DNA from 3 places in the Microbacterium sp. LTA6 genome. Region 2 is predicted to be linked to each of the others. Evidence: riboswitches for the same ligand, from Rfam matches in the RefSeq annotation. Region 2 holds a riboswitch; each other region holds the start of a gene.
The links. Region 2 has a riboswitch for thiamine pyrophosphate ahead of LTA6_RS13405 (bifunctional hydroxymethylpyrimidine kinase/phosphomethylpyrimidine kinase). Riboswitches for the same ligand answer to the same signal wherever they lie in the genome.

Region 1 (5,573 bases), 1.2 Mb from region 2:
CGTCATCGCGCACCGCCTGTCCACCATCCGCGACGCCGACCTCATCCTGGTGATGGAGCACGGCGACATCGTGGAGAAGGGCACGCACGACGAGCTCATCGCTGCGCAGGGGGCCTACTGGCGTCTGTACCAGTCGCAGTTCGAGCAGGCGGCGACCGACATCGACGCCGAAGAAGCCCTCACCGGGTCGACTCCGGTCGTCGTCACGGGTGACGCCGAGGAAGTAGAAGCAGAAGCTGCGCGGATCGGCGCCTCGGTCGGCGTCGGGATGCCGGCGGCCGAGGTTGCAGCCGCAGAGGCGATCCTCGAAAGCCCGGAGGCTCCTGACCGCAAGGCCTGACCTCCATCACGCAGACGCCCCACTCCGCATCGCGCGGGGTGGGGCGTCTCGCGTTGTGCGGGTCCCCTGGGGTGTTGGGCGGCTGCCTCGTGCAGCTCCCTCAGGTGGCGCCTCGTTCGTGTGACACCTCGGGCCGGTATTCGGGTGTCATGGCGACCCGAGGTGCCAGATGAAGGGGCGCCAGTATGGGTGGCCCTGGTTCGTGTGGCACGTCGGGTCGGTACTCGGGCGTCATGGCGACCCGAGGTGTCAGATGAGAGGGCAGGGGAAGCGGATGCTGCAGGCGAGACCGGTCAGCGCTGAGCGGACTCGGCGATCCCGAACAGTTCGAGAGGGTGCGTCAGTCGCCACCACGGGCTCGGACCCGCGAGTTCATCGGCGAGGGTGAGCTTCGTCTCGGCGGTATTCAGCGGGCCGGTCGCCGTGAGCGTTCCGACCACGTCGCCGGCCGCCTGGGTGTCGCCCAGGTCGAGCTCGGGGGTCACTTCTGCGGTGCCCGCGTTCCAGAGGATGACGGCGGCATCGGCATCCGTCACGATCTTCGCCGACTCGCCCCACACCGTCTGCACTTCGCCGACGACAGTGCCCGCGGGCACCGTCGGCTTCTGCGTCTGCAGAGCTGCTTCGGCTTCGGCGAAGAGCGTGCGGGTCACGGCGAGGCGTTCGTCGTCGCCGTTCTGACCGAGGACGGCGGCGTAGAGCCGGACGGTGATGTCTCCGACCGGCACGTCCTTCGCCGTGAGGAGGTTGTAATACTCGAGGGTGCCTGTCTTGATGCCGACGACGCCCGCATCGGCGAGCATCCCGTTGCCGTTGGTCACCACGCCGACACCCGGAATATCGACCGACTTCGTGCCGACGATGCTCGCGAACACCGGGTTCTCCATGGCGAGCTGCGCGAGCTTGACCAGCGCCTCCGGCGTCGCGGTGTTGCCCTCATCGAAGCCAGAAGGCGTCACCACGGTGATGCCTTCGAGTCCGCGTTCGCGCAGCCACACCTCGGCGGCATCGGCGAAGGCGCGTTCCGAGCCCCAGATCTCGTCGGACAGCCGGTCGATGTAGTTGTTGGCAGAACCCAGCAGAATGCCCTGCAGCATCTGGAACTCCGTCAACGTGCCACCGACGGGAACATCCAGTGAGGACTGATCCGCGATCCGGTAATCCCAGTAGTCTTCGCTGTCCTGGAGAGTGAACGAGTACTCCGGGCCCTGCTCGCCGACGGCGAGCGGGAGCCTGTCCAGCACCATCAGGGTGCTGACGACCTTCGTGATGCTGGCGATGCCCGCTTCGTCCAGAGCGGAGGCGACCGCGCCGACGCCCTCGACGCCGACGGCCGCGCTGCCCTGCGTCGGCCAGGTGAGCGATGCGGGCGGTGCGGATGCCGCTTCGAACTCGACTGCCTGCACTGTCGGCGCGATCTCGTGCAGGGGCCACAGCAACGTCGTTCCGGCATAGGCGGTGACGAGCCCTGCGAGGATCCCGAGCGGCACCAGCGTCTGCGGCTGGGCGAAACCGCTGCGCAGTCGGGCACCTTTCAAAAGGCTCGCGCCGTTCGCCGTTGCGATCGGGCCGTCGAGCGTCCCTGGCCGCGTCTCGTTCGCGATCGTCGCCGGATCGACCCAGGTCAGCGCGGTCGCGCCGCGTCCGGCATCGGCCCAGCGAGCGGGGGCGGTGGATTCGACTGCTCCGGATCCGGTAGTCGCAGCGACATCCGGCAGCGCGGGATCCGGCAATCCAGCATCGGACAGTGCGGGCTCAGACAGTGCGGGCTCGGCCACCGCCGCGTCATCGATCGACGCGCGTGCGGCCGCCGCATCCGATCCCGTATCCGGGCGCGCGTCACGAAGGGTCACCTGCACACGCTACCGAATCATTCAAGGAATTCGCGGCGTATCCCGCCTCCGCGCCTGTGAAAGTCGTCCGCCGCGAGAGGGGAATCGGGCGGGCAGCGGCGAGAGTAAGATCGACAGCACAACCACGGGAGTCCGGCGAGCCGGGCTGAGAGGGAGCGATCGCGCTTCGACCGTCGAACCTGATCTGGGTCATGCCAGCGCAGGGAGGAGTTCAGATGAGTACATCCACGCCCACATCGGTGGCCACGTCCGAGGCAAAGGGCCTGCGTCGTCCTGAGATCTGGCGCTGGCGCATCGTCGACATCGTCGTCGCCAGTGTCATCGGCGTCGCCGCCGGCCTGATCTTCCTGGCCTGGAACGTCGGTTATCTCGGCCCTGCAGCGTTGCTCGAACCGCTGCTTCCCGGTGTGCAGGGCCTGCTCGACGGGCCGTGGCTGTTCGCCGGTGTGCTCGGGGGCCTGATCATCCGCAAGGCGGGCGCTGCGATCTACACCGAGGTGCTCGCTGCGGTCGTGTCCGCACTCGTCGGCAACCAGTGGGGCGGGTTCCTCACGATCGAGGCCGGACTCGTGCAGGGGCTGGGCGCCGAACTCATCTTCCTGCTCTTCTTCTACAAGCGCTGGTCGTTGCCGGTCGCGGCGCTCGCCGGTGCCGGTGCGGCTCTTGCGGGAGGCATCAACAACCTGATCCTCTGGTACGCGGGATCCGGCCCGACCTTCACCGTCGTCTACCTGATCAGCGCCGTGATCTCGGGCGCCGTCATCGCCGGCATCCTGTCCTGGGTGCTGGCGCGAGGCATCGCCGCCACCGGAGCCCTCGACAGATTCGGTTCCGGGCGCGAGGCGCGCGTCCGGGTCTGATGAGCGCGAGTACCACCGGCCCCGCCGCCGTCGAGGCGCGCGGCTGGGGCTGGCGGCACGCGAGCCGTCTCGCCTGGGCGCTGGAGGAGATCTCCTTCCGCATCGACCCGGGGGAGCGGGTGCTCGTGCTCGGAGCATCGGGGTCGGGGAAATCGACCCTGATGCACGGACTCGCCGGCGTCCTCGGCGGCGACGAAGAGGGCGAGAGCACCGGTGAACTGCTCGTCGACGGGGCGCCGGCGTCGGCCACGAGAGGCCGCAGCGGCCTGGTGCTGCAAGACCCGGATTCGCAGGTCATCCTCGCGCGGGTGGGCGACGATGTCGCCTTCGGATGCGAGAACCTCGGTGTGCCGCGGCCGGAGATCTGGTCGCGCGTCGGCGCCGCACTGGACGCGGTCGGCCTCGACGTGCCCCTCGACCGGCAGACGAAGGCGCTCTCCGGCGGGCAGAAGCAACGCCTCGCGCTCGCCGGCATCCTCGCGATGCAACCGGGGCTCGTGCTTCTCGATGAGCCGACGGCGAACCTCGATCCGCAGGGCGTCATCGAGGTGCGCGACGCGGTCGAGCGGATGCTGCAGGCGCAGCCGGCCACGCTGATCGTCGTCGAGCATCGCCTCGACGTCTGGCTGCCGCTGATCACCCGGGTCATCGTGATCGGCCAGGGAGGCGTCGTGGCTGACGGCTCGCCGGACCGCGTGCTCGGCGTCGAGGGCGCTCGGCTCGCAGCCGACGGCGTCTGGGTGCCAGGATTCGCCCCCGTACCGCCGCCGCCCCCGCGCCGCGGACCTGGGGAACCGCTGCTATCGGCCCGAGACCTTGCGGTCGCACGGGTGAAGGGCAGACCGGTCGCCTCGGGCATCGACCTCGACGTGCGCGCCGGGGAGGTGCTGGCCATCACCGGGCCGAACGGTGCCGGAAAGTCGACGCTCGGGCTCACGCTCGCTGGACTCCTGCCGCCGGCCGCCGGCCGGCTCACGGCATCCGTCGCCCTGGCCTCCGACATCGGCGAGGAACCCATCCACTGGGCATCGCGCGACCTGCTGACGCGTATCGGCATGGTCTTCCAGGAGCCTGAGCATCAGCTGCTCGCCAAGACCGTACGCGACGAGCTCGCCGTCGGACCGCGCGCGCTCGGCATGGCGGAGGACGAGATCGCGGAACGCAGCGACGAACTGCTCACGCGGCTGCGGCTCGACCGCCTCGCGCTGGCAAATCCGTACACGCTCTCCGGCGGGGAGAAGCGACGGCTGACGGTCGCGGCGGCTTTGGCGACCCGACCGCGCGTGCTCGTCCTCGACGAGCCCACCTTCGGGCAGGATGCCCGCACCTGGGCGGAACTCGTCGCCATGCTCGCCGCCCTTCGCGACGACGGGACGGCGATCGTGACGATCACCCATGACGTCGATGTCGCGAGGGCGCTGCACGCCGAGCGCTTCGAACTGGGCGGTGCGGGATGACGGTCCTCGACTCGCATGCGCGCACGGGTGGGCTCGCGCAGATCAACCCGGTCGCCAAACTCGGCGTGAGCGCACTGATCGCGATCCCGCTGATCCTCACGCTCGATCCCGTATCGGCATCGACGGCCCTCGTCCTGGAGTGCGTGCTGTTCCTCTTCACGGGGATCGGCTGGCGCGAGTTCTGGGTGCGCACCTGGCCGGTGTGGCTCGCGGCTCCGCTCACCGGGCTCACGATCGTCCTCTACGGCGAGACGAGCGGCACGGTCTACGTCGACTGGTTCGTGCTGCGCATCAGTGACGGCTCCCTCGCCTTGGCGCTGGCGACGATGCTGCGGGTGCTCGCGATCGCTCTGCCGTCGGTCGTGTTGTTCATCACGGTCGATCCGACCGACCTCGCCGATGGGCTGGCGCAGATCGTCCGCCTGCCCGCGCGTTTCGTGCTCGGCGCACTGGCGGGGCTGCGTATGGTCGGGCTCTTCATCGACGATTGGCGTGCGCTCGAGCTCGCCCGCCGGGCGCGCGGCGTCGCCGACCGAGGCAGGATCCGCCGCTTCTTCGGCATGGCGTTCGCGCTCCTGGTGCTGTCGATCCGCCGGGGAGCGAAACTCGCGACGGCGATGGAAGCGCGCGGATTCGGCGCACCGGTGGCCCGCACGTGGGCGCGCGAATCGCGCTTCGGCTGGCGGGAATGGATGCTGCTGGCAGTCGGTGCCGCGATCTCCGCGCTCGCGATCGCCGCGGCCGTCGTCACCGGCGCCTGGAACTTCATCCTCGGGCCGAGCTGACGCGAGCCACATCGGCTCCGATTCGGGAACATGTTCCCGAATCGCTCTGAGGGACCTGCGTCAGATCGTCAGATCCACTGGTGCAGCACCAGAACGCCGATGAGGATGCACGTCAGTGCGAGTCCGACCCAGCCGAGCACGACTCCCGCGTCGGCGAGTCGGCGCCCGCCCTGGCGGCGCGCGGTGATCTGGCGACGAGAGGCATATCCGGCCGCGATTGCGACCAGCGGACCGAGAACGGGCACGAGGAAGACGACCCCGGCGAGGCCGCTGATCAA
Region 2 (5,573 bases):
GGCAGCGGATGCCACTCCTGAAGATGTCCTCGCGGCATTGGTGACCGTCGGCTTCGAAGAGGAGGACATCCACCGCTTCGATATCACCGGTCCTGTCGTCGTCGGACAGGTGGTGTCCTTCGATGATGAGCCGCAGTCCAACGGCAAGACGATCCGCTGGTGCCAGGTCGATGTCGGCGAGGCAGAGCCGCGTGGCGTCGTCTGCGGTGCCCATAACTTCGCCGTCGGCGACAAGGTCGTCGTGACCTTGCCCGGCGCCGTGCTGCCCGGCCCGTTCCCGATCGCTGCCCGCAAGACCTACGGCCACGTCTCCGACGGCATGATCGCCTCGGCGCGTGAGCTCGGTCTCGGCGACGAGCACAACGGGATCCTGATCCTCTCCGAGCTGGGCGTCGACGCGCCTGTCGGCACCGACGCGATCTCGCTGCTCGGTCTCGACGACGTCGCCGTCGAGATCAACGTCACCCCGGACCGCGGTTACGCCTTCTCGCTGCGCGGCGTCGCCCGGGAGTACTCGCACGCGACGGGTGCGGTCTTCCGCGACCCGGCCGAACGCGATTTCGCCGAACTCGCGCCGGGAGACGGCTTCTCGATCGTCGTCGACGACCAGGCGCCGATCCGCGGACGCGCTGGGGCGAGTGAGTTCGTGGCGCGCGTCGTGCGCGACGTCGACCCGTCCCGTCCGACGCCGCCGTGGATGATCGCCCGGCTGTCGCTGGCCGGGATGCGCTCGCTCGGCATCCTCATCGACATCACCAACTACGTCATGCTCGAGCTCGGCAACCCCGTGCACGGTTACGACCTCGACAAGCTCACCGGTGGCATCACCGTGCGTCGGGCGACGGCGGGCGAGAAGATCGAGACCCTCGACGGTCAGGTGCGCGCCCTTCACGTCGAAGACCTGCTCATCACGGACGAGTCCGGCCCGATCGGCCTCGCCGGCGTCATGGGCGGCGCAACCACCGAGATGAGCGAGACGACTCGCAACGTCCTCATCGAAGCGGCGACCTTCGACCCGATCACGATCGCGCGCGCGGCCCGACGGCACAAGCTGCCCAGCGAGGCATCCCGCCGCTTCGAGCGCGGAACCGACCCGCTGCTTCCCTTCGTCGCCGCTCGTCGCGTCGCCGACCTCATGGTCGACCTGGCCGGTGGCGCATACGACGACCTCGGCGGTGCGCTGTTCGCCGAGGTGTTCGTCGAGGGCATCGAGCTCCCCGAGGGCTTCGTGCAAGGTCTCATCGGCGTCGACTACACGGATGCCGAGATCACGGGTGCCTTGACCATGGTCGGCGCCGAGATCACCGCGGTCGGCCAGGGCTGGCAGGTCATCCCGCCCACCTGGCGTCCGGATCTCACCGACAAGTGGACGCTCGCCGAGGAAGTCGCCCGTATCCACGGGCTCGACCGCATCCCGTCGGTCCTTCCGACGCCGCCATCCGGGCGCGGACTCACGCCGCTGCAGCAGGGCCGACGCCGTGTCGCCGATGCGCTGGCAGCGGCAGGGTTCGTCGAGACGCCGGCCTTCCCCTTCACGACCGAGATGCAGAACGATCTGCACGGTTCGGCGTCGGGGGAGCACCTGCCGAGCATCCGTCTGGCAAACCCGCTCGACGGGCAGGCGCCGTACCTGCGCCGCTCGCTGATCCCTGGTCTGCTGCAGATCGCGCACCGCAACATCTCGCGCGGCCTCACTGACCTCGCGCTGTTCGAGACCGGCATCGTGTTTCTCCCGGAGCCCGGAGTGACGTACGGCACCGACACGGTCCCGCCGCTGGGCGAGCGCCCCTCCGAGGAGAAGCTCGCAGAGCTGAACGCCTCCATCCCACCGCAGCATCGTCACATCGCGGCTCTGCTCACCGGCAACGTCGTCGCCCGTCAGCCCGGCCGTGCTGCAGAGGCCGCTGGCCTCGCCGAAGCGCTGGATGCCGTGCGTGTGATCGCCGCGGCCGCCGGCGTCGAGATCGATGTCGTGCAGGCCGAGCGCGCTGCTCTGCACCCGGGGCGCACCGGCTCGCTGGTCCTGGGTGGCGAAGAGGTCGGCTACGTCGGCGAATTGCATCCTGTCGTCGCCGAAGGCGCCGACCTGCCGGGGCGCGCGACCGTGCTCGAGGTGGACCTCGACCGCATCCTCGAGCTCGCTGGGAACCGTGTGGTCGCCGCATCGCTGTCGACGTTCCCCGCAGCGACGCAGGATGTCTCGCTCGTGGTCCCGGTCGCCGTCAGCGCTGCCGAACTGCGTGGCGCGCTCGTGGAGGGCGCTGGCGCGCTGCTCGAGACGGTGCGCCTCGTCGACGACTACCGCGGTGACGGAGTGCCCGACGGTTTCAAGAGCCTGACGTTTGCTCTGCGCTTCCGCGCGGACGATCGCACTCTCACGGCCGCAGAGGCGACGGAAGCCAAACTCGCCGGCGTCGCGCTGGCTGAGGAGCGCTTCGCGGCGACACTGCGCGACTGAGTACTGCGCAGCGGCGAGCCGGGGGTATCGTGCCGGGATGAGCATCCTTCCGCGCAGTACCCCGGCCGCCGTGCCGGAAGGCGCCCGGCCGATGGGCGAAGGGCCGTTCCTGAGTGCAGGCGAGGTCGTCAACTGGCACTACCGCCGGCCCGGGTGGCAGCCCGGCGATCCGTCGTACATCGCGCCGATGCGGGTGGTCCGCGATGACGATCGGGGTCTCGTCGCCTGGCTCGCCGCGGGCACGCGTGTAGAGGGTCAGGGCGGGCCGGACGGTCGGCGTATCCGGTCCGTACCGCTCGACCAGCGCTGGCTCGTCACCCGGACCCGCATCGTCGAGGAGTGGTGGGGCAACGGAGTCGTGCGGATCGCTCCGGCCGGCCTGCCCTGGTCGATCTGGTTGTTCTGGAGCGACACGACGGGCGACGACTGGGAGTTCGCGGGCTGGTACGTGAACCTCGAGAACGCGCATCTGCGCACCGACCGCGATACGTACTCCTCCGACCACATCCTCGACGTCGAGATCGAGGCCGATGGCACGATCCATCTCAAGGACGAGGACGAGTTGGCCGCCTGCGTCGAGCAGGGGCGCCTCACCAGAGAACAGGCCGCGCAGATCGAGCGTCACGCGGATGCGGCGATCACCTCGTTCCACGAAGGGGACTGGCCGTTCGATCGCGAGTGGGTGCGCTGGCGTCCGGAATCGACGTGGACGATCCCGGTTCTGCCCGGCCTCGAAGAGCTGGTCACATAGACTGCGAGCAGTGACACGGGGTGCCGCATCCGCGGCTGAGAACACACCCGTCGAACCTGATCTAGTTCGTACTAGCGAAGGGATGTCGCAATGAGCGATCTTCTGCGTCCAGCGTCCGTACCTCGGGTGCTCAGCATCGCGGGCAGCGACCCTTCCGGCGGGGCCGGAATCCAGGCCGACCTCAAGTCCATCGCCGCGAACGGCGGTTATGGCATGGCCGTCCTCACCGCGCTCACGGCGCAGAACACTCGGGGTGTCCGCGCAGTGCACGTGCCGCCGACTGTGTTCCTCCGGGAGCAGCTCGATGCCGTCTCCGACGACATCGAGATCGATGCCGTCAAGATCGGGATGCTCGCGAACGCCGAAGTCATCCGCACGGTGCTGGCCTGGCTCACGGTCACCCGTCCGCCGGTGGTCGTCGTCGATCCGGTGATGGTCGCCACAAGCGGCGACCGACTGCTCGATGCCGATGCGGAGGTCGCATTGCGCGCCCTGTTCGCTCAGGCGCACCTGATCACGCCGAACCTCATCGAGCTCGGGGTGCTCACTGATCGGGACATCGTCGACTGGAGCGACGCGATCGCCGCGGCCGTGGCGCTGTCCGATGAGACCGGTGCGGCGGTGCTGGTCAAGGGCGGGCACCTTCCCGGCGACGAGTCCCCGGATGCCCTCGTCGAGCCGGGCGGCGTCGTACACGAGTTCGGCGGTGCACGGATCGCGACGGTGAACACCCACGGCACCGGATGCTCGCTGTCGTCCGCTCTCGCCACACGACGTGCGCACGGCGACGACTGGTCCCAGGCGGTCGCGGTGTCCCGTGCGTGGGTGCGCGAATCCCTCCGTGAGAGCGAGACCCTCAAGGTCGGAGGCGGGCAGGGGCCGATCAGCCACTTCGCCGGGCTCTGGCGACGAGGAGGCGTCGTGTCGTCCCCGATACCCGAGGAGGTCGTCGCCGACTGGTGGGCGCGGATCGCGGAGATCAGATCGGACATCGACGCGCTGCCCTTCATCGGCGGTCTCGCCGACGGCACACTGTCCCGCGAACCCTTCCTGTTCTATCTCGGCCAGGACGCGCTCTACCTCCGGGAATACGCCCGAGTGCTCGCCCAGGCCGGACGGCTTGCGCCGACCTCCGAAGAACAGGCGTTCTGGGCGCAGTCCGCGCACGGAGCCATCGTGGGTGAACTGGAGCTGCACGCTTCGTGGCTGTCCCCGCAGACAGGCGTCGGTACGTCGACGTTCGCGGCGGAGCCGGCACCGGCCACCACCGCGTATCTCGACCACCTGCGATCCACCGCGTTCGGCGGTGATTACGCCGAACTCATCGCCGCGATCCTGCCCTGCTTCTGGCTGTACACCGATCTCGGGAAGCGCCTGCACGCGGGGGAGTTCGGTGCCTATGCGCGCAACCCGCAGCATCCCTACGCGTCGTGGCTCGCCACGTACGCGGACCCTGCGTTCGAGGAAGCGAATCGGCGGGCGATCGGGTACGTCGCGAACGCCGCCGCGGGGGTGGGCCCGGACGCCCGCGCCCGGATGTTCCGCGCGTTCGAGCTTTCCTCCCGTCATGAACGGGCGTTCTTCGACGCGCCGATGGAGCGCTGCGCGTCTCGATGACGCTGCTGATTTGCGGATGCTGCCGAGCGCGCGCTATCGTCCAGGCATGCCTTCGGCCGCATCCGCTTCACTGACGCTCGTTCCGAGCGTCGTTTCGGTGCGCCGACGCCGGTCCGACCGCCGACTCTAGGCGACCCCGCGCTCCTGCCCGATGGCAGTCGAGTGCCGGTGTCGCCGCTCCGGCTCATCCGACCCCGACCGTTAAGGTAGAAGCATGACGTACACCGTCGCCGTCTCCGGCGCATCCGGCTATGCGGGCGGCGAGATTCTGCGCCTTCTCGCCGGTCATCCCGACATCGACATCCGTACCGTGACCGCGCATTCGAATGCCGGTCAGCCGCTGATCGATCATCAGCCGCACCTGCGCTCGCTCGCTCACCTCACTCTGCAGGACACGACGCCGGAGATCCTCTCCGGTCACGACATCGTGTTCCTCGCTCTCCCGCACGGCCAGTCCGGGCAGTACACCGATGCGCTGGGCGACACCCCGCTCGTCATCGACGCCGGTGCCGATCACCGCCTGACCTCCGAGGCGGCCTGGGATGCCTTCTACGGGGGCGCATTCCACGAGCCGTGGAGCTACGGCGTCCCCGAGCTCCTCGTGGACGGCGTCAAGCAGCGCGAGCTTCTGCGCCACGCGACCCGGATCGCGGCGCCCGGCTGCAACGCCTCCACGGTGAGCCTGAGTCTCGCACCAGGTGTCGCCGCGGGCGTCATCGATCCCGGTGACATCGTCTCCGTCCTCGC
Region 3 (5,573 bases), 1.7 Mb from region 2:
GGCGTCGCGCTTCACGCAGCGTCAGCGGCTCGATCGCTCCTGGCTGGAGGGCGGAGAGATCGTCGATGCTGCGGCGATCCGCGTCGTCGACGGCGAGGAGCAGAGTCGATACGGCCTCGAAGCCGCACCGGCCACCACCGGGGATCGTCGCGAGGAAGGCGGGATACCGCGCCGCCGATTCCTGAGCGATGACATGCAGCGACTGCTCGGTGGGGCGGTGCTCGCTGATCGGCGTGATCATGCCGGCCGCGGCATACGTCGCGCCCGACGCCGGTTCCGGATCGATCAGACGCACATCGCGGCCCGCCCGCGCGAGCTCCCACGCGATCGAGAGCCCGATGACTCCCCCGCCGATCACGACGGTATCGCAACGCACCGATACACTCGCCGCATGCTGCTCTCCTCCGCCCGGCTCTACCTGTGCACCGACGCCCGCCGCGATCGAGGGGACTTCGCCGAGTTCGTCGACGCGGCCTACTCCGGCGGCGTCGACATCGTGCAGTTGCGCGACAAGGCGCTCGAAGCCGCCGAGGAACTCGAGTACCTCGGCATCCTGCGCGAGGTCGCCGAGCGGCACGGTCGACTGTGGGCCGTCAACGATCGGGCTGATATCGCGGCCGTCTCCGGCGCGCCCGTCCTGCACCTCGGCCAGGGCGACCTGCCCCGTCCGGCTGCGCGCCGCATTCTCGGCGGCGACATCGCACTGGGCCTGTCGACCCACGACGCCGACCAGCTCGCCGCCGCCCGCGCCGAGCCCGGACTCGACTACTTCTGCGTCGGACCCGTGTGGGCGACGCCCACGAAGCCCGGCCGCGCCGCCGTCGGCCTCGACCTCGTACGCGCGGCCGCCGATGCCGACCTGGCCGGTGTCGCGCGGCCGTGGTTCGCGATCGGAGGGATCGACCTCGACACGGTCGACGAAGTGGTCGCCGCCGGCGCGAGCCGGATCGTCGTCGTACGCGCGATCACCGAGGCCGGCGACCCCGCCGATGCCGCGCGGAAACTGCGCGCGCGGCTGCCCGAGATGTGACATCCACTCAGCCGCGGAGAGTCGGCTCTGGCAGTTTCTCGCCCGCCGGATCCCGCAACGCGGGCGCCGGCAGATAGACGGTTCCCCCGGCTTCGCGGAAGGCCTCTGCCTGCTGCTGCATCCCGGCGATCGCCGTCTGTTCGGCGACGCCACCGAAACGGTCGCGGATGTCCTGCGAGATGCGCATCGAGCAGAACTTCGGCCCGCACATCGAGCAGAAGTGAGCCGTCTTCGCGGGTTCTGCCGGCAGGGTCTCGTCGTGGAACGCCTCGGCGGTATCCGGGTCGAGTGACAGAGCGAACTGGTCGCGCCAGCGGAACTCGAACCGCGCCTTCGACAGGGCGTCGTCGCGGTCTCGGGCGCCGGGGTGGCCCTTGGCGATGTCGGCAGCGTGAGCGGCGATCTTGTAGGTGATCACACCGGTCTTCACATCGTCCTTGTTCGGCAGCCCGAGATGCTCCTTCGGGGTCACGTAGCAGAGCATCGCCGTGCCGTAACGGGCGATCTCGGTGGCGCCGATCGCCGAGGTGATGTGGTCGTAACCGGGCGCGATGTCGGTCACGAGCGGGCCGAGCGTGTAGAACGGGGCGCCGTGGCAGAGCGCCTGCTGCCGCTCGACGTTCTCGCGCACCAGGTCGAACGGGATGTGGCCGGGACCCTCGACCATCACCTGCACGTCGTACTGCCATGCCCGCGCCGTGAGCTCGGCGAGGGTGTCCAGCTCGGCGAACTGAGCGGCATCGTTGGCGTCTGCGGTGGAGCCTGGCCGCAGGCCGTCGCCGAGCGAGAAGGCGACGTCGTACCGCGCGAAGATCTCGCACAGTTCATCGAAGTGCGTGTACAGGAAGTTCTCCTGGTGGTGCGCGAGGCACCAGTCGGCCATGATCGACCCGCCGCGTGACACGATGCCGGTCACCCGGTTCGCGGTGAGCGGCACGTAGCGCAGCAGCACGCCGGCGTGGATCGTCATGTAGTCGACGCCCTGCTCGCACTGCTCGATCACGGTGTCGCGGAAGATCTCCCAGGTCAGGCTGCGCGACTGGCCGTCGACCTTCTCGAGAGCCTGGTAGATCGGCACGGTGCCGATCGGCACCGGCGAGTTGCGCAGGATCCACTCGCGGGTGGTGTGGATGTCGTCGCCCGTCGACAGGTCCATGACCGTGTCGGCCCCCCATTTGGTCGCCCACCGCAGCTTGTCGACCTCCTCGGCGATCGAGCTCGTCACCGCGGAGTTGCCGATGTTCGCGTTGATCTTCACCAGGAACGCCCGTCCGATGATCATCGGCTCGGACTCGGGGTGGTTCACGTTCACCGGGATGATCGCCCTTCCCGCGGCGACCTCGGAACGGACGAGTTCGACGTCGCACGCCTCACGCACCGCGACGAAACGCATCTCGGGCGTGATCACGCCCTGGCGCGCGTAGTGCATCTGGGTGACGGTGCGCCCATCGAGACCGCGGCGCGGCGGGCGGCTCGCGCCTCGCCATTCGGCGGAGGCTGCACCACGTCGAGTCGCACTGCGACCGTCGTCGTGGAGGTTGCGGGCACGACCCGAGTATTCCTCGGTGTCGCCGCGCGCGGCGATCCAGCCGTCGCGCATCGGCGGAAGGCCCGCCTCCGGCTCGCACGGCGGCCCTTCGGTGCGGTACACATCGAACGGTTCGTTCGCCGAGGCATCCGGCGAATCGGCGAGCGAGATGCGGGTGACGGGCACCGAAATGCCGTGTTCTTCATCGTGATGGTGCGCGAGAACGCGCACCTTTTCAAAGGTGCTCACAGGCTCCTACTTCCTACGCCGGCATTACCCGGACAGGTTCTACGGTCGCAGGCAGCTTCAGCCAGATCTCAGCCCGTGCTCGGGCACCCGTGTGGACGGGATGATGCTAGCACGCGGGCGACGACGAAGTCGGCGCCGACCGCCCGCTTAGAGTTGGCAGGTGACTTCCTCCTCCGGCGACTTCGAGCTGGCGATGGACGAGATCCGCGTGGTCGCCGGATTCGCCGCCGAAGCAGCGGCACGGATCCTCCCGATCTTCGAACGGGTTCACCCGGATGATGCCCGCCCTCGTGAAGCCGTCGATGCCGCACGGGCGTTCGCCGCCGGGGCGCCCCGCACGATGCTGCAACGCACGACGGCGTTCGCCGCTCACCGTGCGGCGAAGGAATCGACCGATGAGCGCGCGAAGCTCGCCGCGCAGGCCGCCGGTGACGCAGCGGCAGCGGCGTACCTGCATCCGATCGCCAAAGCGCACCAGGTCGCGCACATCCTTCGCGCCACCGCGATCGAGGCGTACCTCGCCGAGCTGGACGACGCGGGCGATGAGGAGCCCGGCGCTCTCGCTGTCCGGCGCTGCGCAGAATCCGCGAGCCCCGGTCTGATCGACGTCCTTCGCCGATACCCTCCGGCGCCACCGGGGACGAACCGCGTCGCGCAGATCATGAGCATGCTCGACACCGCACTGCGAAACGCCGGTAGGTAGTCGGCAGAGCGCTCAGCGCAGAGTTCGCACCGCTCCGGTGTCGGTGGGCATCGTCATATCGTCGTACGCGGCGCGGGCGACCTCGACTTCCTCGATGTGCGATTCGGCCCACCGCCCGAGTGCTGCCAGCGGTTCTTGAAGGGTGCGCCCGAGTGGAGTGAGGGCATAGTCGACGCGCGGAGGCATCTGATCGAACGCCGTCCGGGAGACGATCCCGTCGCGCTGGAGTTCTCGCAGAGTGTCAGCGAGGACTTTTCCGCTGATACCCCCGACCGCTTCGCGGATCTCCCCGAACCGCAGGGCCCCACCACTGAGGGCGACAACGATCATCGCCGTCCACTTGTTGGCGATCCGCGCAAGCGATGTCCGCGAGGGACACGTCGCGAGCATCACGTTCCACTCCGGTCTTTCCATAATCACGCCCTTAGTTACGTTGAGGTAACAAGTTACCAAATGTAATCATAGGTCAGATCACCTCGATAGAAGGAGAAATGCAATGAGCGAGAACACCCCTGCTGCTGTGGCGGATGCCTACTTCAGTGCGCTCGGCAACGGCGACGTGCCCGCCGCGATGAGCCTCATCAGTCCGGACGTCGTCTGGCACCAGCCCGGAGCAAACCGATTCTCCGGAGATCACGCCGGTATCGACGGTGTCGGCGCCATGATCGGCGGCATGATGGAGGTCAGCGAAGGCACCTTCCAGCTCTCGGTGTCCGGGCCCGCCATGGTCAACGGCGAGTTGGTCGCCGTTCCGGTTCGCTTCACCGGCCAGCGCAGCGACGTATCGATGGACATGAGCGGCGTCGATCTGCTCACCGTTCGTGACGGGAAGATCGTCGAAGTGCATCTGTTCTCGGAGGATGGTCCGGCCGAGGACGCATTCTGGGGACGCGCCTGAGGCGCGCGCTCGGGATGCTGTGGGTTCAGGCGCGAGCCGTCTGAACCCTGCCTGCCGCCCGGTCGAGAGCACGCAGTGTCAGTGGCCGTCGCCGGCGGTTCGTGCACGCATCCGCCCTGTCTGGTGCGCCCAGATGGCGATCTCGACGCGGTTGCGAGCGCCGAGCTTGGTCATCAGGCTCGCCACGTGCGTCTTCACCGTGCTGAGGGTGATGAACAGCTCAGTCGAGATCTCGCCGTTGCTCAGGCCGCCAGCGACCTTCGCGAGCACCTGTTCCTCGCGCTCGGTGAGCTGCTCGATCGGCTGCGGCGGCGGCGCAGCCGGCCCCGCTCCGGCGAAGGCCTCGAGCAGCCGCACGGTGACGTTGGGGGCGATCAGGGCATCCCCGCTCGCGGCAGCGCGGATCGCCTGGGCGAGCAGCTCGGAACCGGCATCCTTGAGCAGAAAGCCCTTGGCGCCCGCCCGCAGCGCCGCGAAGACGTACTCGTCGAGGTCGAAGGTCGTGACGATGACGACCGCCATCGGGTCGTCCACGCCCGGGCCGGCGAGCACGCGGGTCGCCTCGATGCCGTCGAGGTCGGGCATCCGGATGTCGAACAGGCAGACGTCCGGTCGCAGGCTGCGGGCGAGGGCGACAGCTTCGTTGCCGTCGACCGCCTGACCGACGACCTCGATGTCCGGTTGCGCGTCGAGGATCATGCTCAGCCCGGTGCGCACGAGCTCCTGGTCGTCGGCGATGAGCACGCGGATGGTCATGGTGCCCATCCAACACGAGGAAGCACCGCGGTGACGACCCATCCGCCGCCGGGCGCAGGGCCGACCTGGCAGGTGCCGCCGAGCAGAGCGGCGCGCTCCGTCATGCCGATGATGCCGAAGCCCGGCGTCGGCGACGCGGCGACGTCGCCATCGTTCGTCACGCTCAACCGCACCCCGCCCTCGTCTGCCTCCACGAGCACGTCGACACGGGTGACCTGCCGCCCGTGTCGGAGGGCGTTGGTCACGGACTCCTGCGCCAGACGGAAGACCGCGGCAGCCACCGGCGGCGGGATGCTGCCGTCGTCGCCTTCGACCTTCACGGTGACGTCCGCGCCGCCCGGCCTTGTGCCGGCGAGCTGCTCGATGTCGTCCAGCCGCGGGCTCGGCGCGAGCTCCGCCGTCTCGCCCT

Region 1: another riboswitch for thiamine pyrophosphate. It lies ahead of LTA6_RS07945 (ECF transporter S component); the one in region 2 lies ahead of LTA6_RS13405 (bifunctional hydroxymethylpyrimidine kinase/phosphomethylpyrimidine kinase).
Region 3: another riboswitch for thiamine pyrophosphate. It lies ahead of thiC (phosphomethylpyrimidine synthase ThiC); the one in region 2 lies ahead of LTA6_RS13405 (bifunctional hydroxymethylpyrimidine kinase/phosphomethylpyrimidine kinase).

What each region holds. Positions count from the first base shown of each region.
Region 1 covers NZ_CP147855.1:1,664,326-1,669,898, forward strand. The annotation lists gene LTA6_RS07935 (ABC transporter ATP-binding protein) at 1-340, shown strand, start outside; gene LTA6_RS07940 (D-alanyl-D-alanine carboxypeptidase) at 634-2,193, opposite strand; TPP riboswitch at 2,308-2,418, shown strand; gene LTA6_RS07945 (ECF transporter S component) at 2,409-3,053, shown strand; gene LTA6_RS07950 (ABC transporter ATP-binding protein) at 3,053-4,510, shown strand; gene LTA6_RS07955 (energy-coupling factor transporter transmembrane component T) at 4,507-5,295, shown strand; gene LTA6_RS07960 (DUF4190 domain-containing protein) at 5,364-5,573, opposite strand, start outside.
Region 2 covers NZ_CP147855.1:2,830,980-2,836,552, forward strand. The annotation lists gene pheT (phenylalanine--tRNA ligase subunit beta) at 1-2,458, shown strand, start outside; gene LTA6_RS13400 (DUF402 domain-containing protein) at 2,496-3,209, shown strand; TPP riboswitch at 3,216-3,309, shown strand; gene LTA6_RS13405 (bifunctional hydroxymethylpyrimidine kinase/phosphomethylpyrimidine kinase) at 3,300-4,826, shown strand; gene argC (N-acetyl-gamma-glutamyl-phosphate reductase) at 5,041-5,573, shown strand, end outside.
Region 3 covers NZ_CP147855.1:577,349-582,921, forward strand. The annotation lists gene thiO (glycine oxidase ThiO) at 1-376, opposite strand, end outside; gene thiE (thiamine phosphate synthase) at 392-1,030, shown strand; gene thiC (phosphomethylpyrimidine synthase ThiC) at 1,038-2,807, opposite strand; TPP riboswitch at 2,801-2,908, opposite strand; gene LTA6_RS02725 (putative immunity protein) at 2,968-3,510, shown strand; gene LTA6_RS02730 (helix-turn-helix domain-containing protein) at 3,523-3,924, opposite strand; gene LTA6_RS02735 (nuclear transport factor 2 family protein) at 4,007-4,408, shown strand; gene LTA6_RS02740 (response regulator) at 4,487-5,164, opposite strand; gene LTA6_RS02745 (sensor histidine kinase) at 5,161-5,573, opposite strand, start outside.